Linked DNA regions of Quadrisphaera setariae. The protein of the gene in region 1 interacts with the protein of each later gene in a pairwise test. Links are inferred from orthologs where the notes say so. Each region holds a gene or a part of one and is shown on either strand. Other genes may lie near its edges.

Evidence for each region. The genes of interacting proteins can lie anywhere in the genome.
Region 2: the proteins of FMM08_RS17505 (region 1) and rsfS interact in binary tests that used the Escherichia coli proteins (3 or more experiments, as listed by UniProt). The link is inferred for Quadrisphaera setariae from one-to-one orthologs.

The regions. Positions count from the first base shown.
Region 1 is NZ_VKAC01000011.1:97,588-101,634, forward strand. What follows is about bases 559-3,557. They hold FMM08_RS17505 (ATP-binding protein), read left to right. Parts: upstream 559-1,492; coding sequence 1,493-2,623; downstream 2,624-3,557. Other genes in these bases: FMM08_RS17500 (DUF5691 domain-containing protein), read left to right, coding at 559-1,496; FMM08_RS17510 (DUF5682 family protein), read left to right, coding at 2,620-3,557. In the rest of the region: more of FMM08_RS17500, read left to right, coding at 1-558; more of FMM08_RS17510, read left to right, coding at 3,558-4,047.
Region 2 is NZ_VKAC01000003.1:266,216-269,608, forward strand. The notes cover bases 525-3,393. They hold rsfS (ribosome silencing factor), read left to right. Parts: upstream 525-1,677; coding sequence 1,678-2,109; downstream 2,110-3,393. Other genes in these bases: FMM08_RS06530 (DUF8830 family protein), read left to right, coding at 525-742; FMM08_RS22910 (hypothetical protein), read left to right, coding at 813-968; nadD (nicotinate-nucleotide adenylyltransferase), read left to right, coding at 986-1,597; FMM08_RS06545 (histidine phosphatase family protein), read left to right, coding at 2,106-2,816; FMM08_RS06555 (ABC transporter ATP-binding protein), read right to left, coding at 3,045-3,393. Also shown: proB (glutamate 5-kinase), read left to right, coding at 1-248; more of FMM08_RS06530, read left to right, coding at 275-524. UniProt on the Escherichia coli protein: Functions as a ribosomal silencing factor. Interacts with ribosomal protein uL14 (rplN), blocking formation of intersubunit bridge B8.

The DNA.
Region 1 (4,047 bases):
CGCCCGCGGCGGAGCACCTGGCTGCGCTCGCCGCGCAGGACCCGGCGCGGGCGCTGCTGGACGCCGCCGCCGTGCTGGCGCCCTGGCGCCGCGCCGGTCGGGCCCCGGCCCTGGCGGACGCACCGGACGACCAGCAGCCCGCGCCGACGCCCACGGGTCCGGACGAGGGATCCGCGCTGGCGCCGGCGGCGGTCGCCCGGCTCGAGCTGCTGCTGGCCTCACCGCGGAACGACGAGGTCACGGCGCTGCTGCGGGAGTGGCTGGAGGCAGCGGCCCAGCACGGACGCCGGCTCCCCGCCGAGCACCTCCCGCGCCTGCTGACCGACGCCGCGCGCGACACCGCCCTGGCCGCGTCCCTCGCACCGGCGCTGGGCGCGCGGGGCAGGTGGCTCGCGGCGCTGCGACCCGACTGGCAGCGCGTCGCCGGGCGCCACGCACAGGCACCGGGCGGCCCGACCGACACCTCGCCGGAAGCGGCTGCCCGCACGTGGGGCACGGGCTCCGCGGCAGAGCGGCGCCTTCTGCTGGCCGCGCTCCGAGCCGTCGACCCGGCCGCGGGGACCGCCCTGCTGGCGGGCACCTGGGCGAAGGAGTCCGGCGCGGACCGCGAGGCCCTGCTGCCGCTGCTCGCCGACGGCGCCGGCCCCTGGGACGAGGCGCTGCTCGAGCAGGCCCTGCGCGACCGGCGCGAGGCGGTGCGCACCCAGGCGTCCCGGCTCCTCCTGCACATCCCGGGCACCGCCCTGCGGGAGCGGTGGACCGCCCGCGCGCGGGCCGCGGTGCGGGCGGAGCGGCACCTGCTGCGCTGGCGGATCGTCGTCGTCCCCCCGGAGCCGCTGACCGCGGACGAGCTGCGCGAGCTGGGAGGGCTGGGAGGGCTGGGAGGGCAGCGGCGCCCCCAGGGCACCGGTGAGCGGGCGTGGGCGCTCGAGCAGGTGGTCGCTGCGGCGCCGCTGGACACCTGGACGTCCGCCTCCGGTCGCTCGCCGGAGCAGCTGGTCTCCGCTCCCGTCGACGACGACTGGCGCGATCCCCTGCACCGCGGCTGGGTCACCGCCGCCTCGCGGCAGGGGGACGCCGAGTGGGCGCGGGCGCTGCTGGGCTCCGGTGAGTCGTCAGGGGTCGTCGCGCGCACTCCCCCGCAGCAGGTGGCGCGCCTCGTGGCCCTGCTGCCCCCGGACGAGGCGGGCGCCGTCGCGGCGAGGCTGCTGCGCGGCAGCGCGAGGACGTCCTCGACGGTGCAGCTGGTGCTCGACGCCGTGCCCACCCCCTGGCCCGCCGTGCTGCTCGACGCCGTCCTCGACCGGCTCGCACGCCCCGTGGAGGGGGCGGCGTGGGCGGACCGCTCGCTGGCGGCCACGGCGGCCCTGCGCCTGGCCGCCGGCGCAGGTGCGGCTGCAGCGCGCCGCCTCGGCGACCCCGACCCGACCTCTCCCCCCGGGCACCTGCTCCGGGTGCTGTCCTTCCGCCACGCGATGCTCGAGGAGCTCCGGTGACCGCTCAGACCCCCGACTCCCCCACGTCTCCTGCACCCGGCACGGCCGAGCAGCTGCTGCGGCCCCACGCCGAGCAGGCCTTCGCCGCGGAGCTGGCGGCGCTCGCCGCCGCGGACGACAGGCCGAGGCCGCCCCGGTGGGCGCTGTCGCCGTGGGCGGTGGCGACCTACCTGCTCGGCGGCACCCTCCCGGGCGGACACGTCATCACGCCCAAGTACGTGGGTCCGCGCCGCCTCGTGGAGGTGGCGGTGGCCACCCTCGCCACCGACCGCGCGCTGCTGCTGCTCGGCGTGCCCGGCACCGCCAAGACGTGGGTCTCCGAGCACCTCGCCGCTGCGGTCTCCGGCAGCTCGACGCTGCTCGTGCAGGGCACAGCGGGCACCGCCGAGGAGGCCGTCCGCTACGGCTGGAACTACGCCCGGCTGCTCGCCGAGGGACCGAGCCCGGCTGCGCTGGTGCCCTCACCGGTGATGACGGCCATGCGCGAGGGCCGGCTGGCCCGCGTGGAGGAGCTCACCCGCATCCCCAGCGACGTGCAGGACGCCCTCATCACCGTGCTGTCCGAGAAGGTGCTGCCCGTGCCCGAGCTGGGCACGGAGGTGCAGGCGGTGCAGGGGTTCAACGTCATCGCCACCGCCAACGACCGCGACCGCGGCGTCAACGAGCTCTCCAGCGCGCTGCGGCGCCGCTTCAACACGGTGGTTCTGCCGCTGCCGGCGTCCTTCGAGGACGAGGTGGACATCGTCAGCCGCCGCGTGGAGTCGATGGGCCGGGCCCTCGCCCTTCCGGAGCTGCCGGCGGCGGCCGAGGAGATCCGGCGGGTGGTCACGGTCTTCCGCGAGCTGCGCGCGGGCGCCACCTCCGACGGCCGCACCTCGCTGAAGAGCCCCTCGGGCACCCTGTCGACGGCGGAGGCCATCAGCGTGGTCACCGCGGGGCTGGCCCTGGCGGCGCACTTCGGCGACGGCGTGCTGCGCGCGGGCGACGTCGCCGCCGGCATCGTCGGCGCGGTGGTGCGCGACCCGGTCACCGACCGCGTCGCGTGGACGGAGTACCTGGAGGTGGTGGCCCGCGAGCGCGACGGCTGGGGCGACTTCTACCGCGCCTGCCGCGAGGTCAGCGGGTGACCAGTCCCTCCTCCGCGACGGGTCCGGACGTGCGCGTGCTGGGGGTGCGCCACCACGGACCGGGGTCGGCGCGGTCGGTGCGAGCCGAGCTGGAGGCGTTCTGCCCCGACGTCGTCCTCGTGGAGGGCCCCGCCGACGCAGACCCCCTGGTGCCGCTCATCACCGGCGAGGGCACGCAGCCGCCCCTCGCGCTGATGGCGCACGTGGTGGACGAGCCGCGCCGGTCGGTGTTCTGGCCGTTCGCCGTGTTCAGCCCGGAGTGGCAGGCGCTGGACTGGGCCACCTCGGCCGGGGTGCCGGTGAGGTTCTGCGACCTGCCCGCCGCGCTCCTGCTCGCCCCTCCTGCTGGGGAGGCCGCGGAGGAGGCCGGCCCGGAGGAGCAGGACGACAGCGCCGCGGAGGAGGAGGTGCCGCCCGTGCGCACCGACCCGCTGGCGGTGCTGGCGCGGGCGGCCGGCTACGACGACCCCGAGCGCTGGTGGGACGACGTGGTGGAGTCCCGCACCGAGGGCAGCCCGTTCCCGGCCGTCGCGGAGGCCATGGCGGCGCTGCGCGAGGAGGCCCCTCCCGCCGCGTCCGTCGCCGAGGCGCTCCACGAGCGCCGGCGCGAGGCGCACATGCGCACGGTGCTGCGCCGCGCGCTCAAGGAGGGCCACCAGCGGGTGGCGGTGGTGTGCGGCGCGTGGCACGCGCCGGCCCTGGGCGCCGGTGGGGCGAGGCTGGGCCCAGCCAGCGCTGACGCGGAGCTGCTCCGCGGGATGCCGAAGGCGAGGGTGGCCCTGACGTGGGTGCCGTGGACGCACGGCCGCCTCGCCGCGTCGTCCGGGTACGGCGCCGGGGTGGTCAGCCCCGGCTGGTACCACCACCTCTTCACCGCGCCGGACCGACCGGTGACCCGGTGGCTGGCCGCCGTGGCGGGGGTGCTGCGCGAGGAGGACCTGCCGGTCTCCTCGGCCTCGGTCATCGAGGCGGTGCGGCTGGCGGAGTCGCTGGCGGTGCTGCGCGGCCGTCCCCTCGCCGGGCTGGAGGAGGTGACCGAGGCCACCCGAGCGGCGCTCGTGGACGGGCAGGACCACCTGCTCGACCTGGTCGTCCGCCGCCTCGTGGTGGGCGAGGCGCTGGGGGTCGCCCCTCCGGACGCCCCCACCACCCCCCTGGAGGCGGACCTGCGGCGCACCGCGAGGTCGCTGCGGCTCAAGCCCGACGCCGCGGAGAAGGTGCTCGTGCTGGACCTGCGCACCCCGAACGACCTCGCTCGCTCCCGCCTCCTGCACCGGCTGCAGCTGCTGGGCGCGCCCTGGGGGCGGCCGGCGCGCGGGGAGGGCAGGTCGCTGGGCACGTTCAAGGAGGCGTGGTCGCTGGCCTGGCGCCCCGAGCTGGCCGTGGAGCTGGTCGAGGCGTCGGTGTGGGGCACCGCCGTGGAG
Region 2 (3,393 bases), on another replicon or contig:
GTGACCCGGTGGACCTGTGCGACGAAAGCGGCCACGCCGTGGCCCGCGGCCTGGTCAACTACTCGTCGGCGGAGGTGCCCGACCTGCTCGGGCGCTCCACCCGGGAGCGGCTCGACGCCCTCGGGCCCGGGTACGACCGCGTGCTGGTGCACCGCGACGACCTGGTGCTGCTGCCCCGGCGGAGGCAGGGTGGGGCCGCAGGCGCTCCCGCCGCCTCGAGCGGCCGGCGGGCCGCAGCGACGACGTAGGACCCTCTAGAGACGGAGACACCCCCGTGGACGACTCCCCGCGCCAGCCGCAGCCACCCCGGCTGGTGCTCGCGCCCGGTGGGGGTGAGGGCGGTGATGCGCCCCTGCCCGGCCTCGAGGAGCTGCCCGGCGGCGCCGGACAGCCCTGGGGGGCCGGTGAGCCCCTGCTGTGGCACGTGAGCGTGACCTTCGCCGGGCCGCGCGTGCCCCGCCAGCAGCTGCACGCCGCCCTGGTGCGCCTCGTCGAGGCGCAGCCCTTCCCCGCGACCGTCCGCTACAACGACGAGAGGGCTGAGATCAGCTACTGGGACGAGGCCGAGGACGTCGACGACGCCGCCGCGCTCGGCCTGCGGATGTGGGCGGAGAACCGCCGCGCGGCCGACCTGCCCGGGTGGCGCGCCGTGGGCATCGAGGTGGTCGACCGCGAGACGCTCAGGGCCCGCGGGGAGCGGACACCCCCGCCGGCGGCCCTTGGCGACGTCCGGCCCTGGTGACCTGGCAGACTGTGGACCCGCACCCGCCGACCCCCGGCGGGACCGCCCTGGATCACCTCGTGGAGGCGCTGTGCTCGTCGCCCTGGTCATGAGCGCCACCGGCGCCAACGAGCCCGCCGACTCGGCGCCGTTCCCGCCGCTCGTCTTCGGCCTGATCGCCTTCGCGACCTTCCTGCTGCTGCTGGCGATCCTGTGGGCCTTCCGCAGCGTCGGCAACCGCCACTGACCGGTTCGCCGGCCCCCCTGCCGGGGCGCGCTCCCGGCAGGTCCCGCATCGGGGTGATGGGCGGCACGTTCGACCCGGTGCACAACGGCCACCTCGTGGCCGCCAGCGAGGTCGCGGCCCGCTTCGACCTCGACGAGGTCGTCTTCGTCCCCACGGGCGAGCCCTGGCAGAAGAGCGCGCGGGCGGTCTCCCCGGCCGAGCACCGCTACCTCATGACGGTCATCGCGACGGCGTCCAACCCGCGGTTCACCGTCAGCCGCGTCGACGTCGACAGGCCCGGGCCGACCTACACGGTGGACACGCTCTCGGACCTGCGGACCCAGCGCCCCGACGCGGAGCTGTACTTCATCACCGGTGCCGACGCGCTGGCGCAGATGCTCACGTGGAAGGACGCCGAGAGGCTCGCCGAGCTGGCGAACCTCGTGGGGGTCACCCGCCCCGGGCACGACCTCGCCGTCCCCGCGTCCGGCTCGCTCCCGGCCGGCTCGGTCCACCTGCTCGAGGTGCCCGCCCTGGCGATCTCCTCGACGGACTGCCGCGAGCGGGTCCGGCAGGACCTGCCCGTCTGGTACCTCGTGCCCGACGGCGTGGTCCAGCACATCGCGAAGCACGGCCTCTACCGGGACTGACCCTCCCTGTGGATCCCCCCGTGGATCTCCGGGAGGCCTGCCGTGCTGGTCCTGGGGCCGGTCCGTGCCATCCTGGGACGGTGACCGCGACCCCCCGCGCCGTGGAGCTGGCCGTCGCGGCCGCTCGCGCGGCCTCCGACAAGGGCGCCACCGAGGTGCTCGCCCTGGACGTCAGCGAGCAGCTGGTGATCACGGACGTGTTCGTCCTGGCCGCCGCCGCCAACGACCGGCAGGTGCGTGCCGTGGTCGACGCCGTCGAGGACGCGCTGCACCAGCTCGGCGCCGACGTCGTCCGCCGCGAGGGCATGGCCGAGGCCCGGTGGGTGCTGCTGGACTTCTCCGACGTCGTCGTCCACGTCCAGCTGGCCGAGGACCGCCAGTACTACGCCCTCGAGCGGCTCTGGAAGGACGGCCCGTCCATCGAGCTGCCGGAGGACGTCACCGGCCCCCGGAGCGCCCACGACGGTCCGCAGGGCGCCCTCGACGGCGGAGCGGCGGGGCTCGCGCGGTGAGCGCGGCCGGCGGTGGTGCCTCGCGCCTCGTGCTGTGGCGGCACGGGCGCACGACCTCCAACGCCGAGGGCCGCTTCCAGGGCCAGCTCGACACCCCCCTCGACGAGGTGGGGCACGCCCAGGCCCGCGCCGCCGCCGCCCAGATCGCGGCGATGCGCCCCGACCGCCTCGTCAGCTCCGACCTCTCCCGCGCCCGGGCCACGGCGGCCCGCCTGGAGGAGCTGACCGACCTGCGCGCCGTGGAGGACGCCGGACTGCGCGAGCTCGACGCCGGGGCCTGGCAGGGGCTGCTGCACCAGCAGATCGCCGACCACTGGCCCGACGGGCACCGCGCCTGGCGCTCCGGGGAGGACCTGCGCATCGGCGGCGGGGAGAAGCGCAGCGAGCTGGGCGCCCGCGTGGCGGCCGCGCTCGAGCGCCACGCCGTCGCCACCCCCGACGGGGGTCTGCTCGTGGCGGCCTCGCACAGCGGTGCGCTGCGCGCCGGGATCCTCGTGCTGCTCGGGCTGCCGCCGGAGGCGTGGGCGACCTTCGCCTCGCTGGGCAACGGCCGCTGGGCCGTGGTGGAGCGCCGGTTCGGGCGCTGGGTGCTGCGGGGGTACGACCTCGGGCCCCGCGGCGTGGGGGAGGACCCCGAGGGCCGGACGAACGCGGACGGCGCCCGCGGCCTGTCCGCGGCGGAGCGCTCGGCGGGCGCTGTCGTCTGAGCGCCGCGCCGGAGCGGCACCCCGGCCGAGGGCACCGCGGTGGAGGCGCTACAGTTGCTCCCACGTCCTGAACGCGGGACTCCTGCGAAGGGGTTCTGGTCGGGCAGACGGGGCTGTGGCGCAGCTGGTAGCGCACCTCCATGGCATGGAGGGGGTCAGGGGTTCGAATCCCCTCAGCTCCACCGAGACGAGAGGGCGGCACCCACGGGGTGTCGCCCTCTCGGCGTCTCAGGCCTGCGCCGCTGCCCGGCGCGGCAGGGGGGCCTCGATGCGGCCGTCCCTCATCCTCACCACCCGCTCCAGGCCGGCGACGTCGTCCAGCCTGTCGAGGTCGTGGGTGACCAGCAGGGTCGCCGTCCGCCTCTCGCGCGTGAGGTGCACCAGCAGCTCCACCACCTCGGCGGCGCGCTCGGAGTCCAGGGCGCTGGTCGGCTCGTCCACGAGCAGCACCGACGGCGCGTGCACGAGGGCCCTGGCGATGGCCACCCGCTGCCGCTGCCCGCCCGAGAGCTGGTGGGGACGGCGACGACCGGAGCCGTCCAGGCCCACCTCGGCGAGCAGGGCGTCGGCGCGCTCG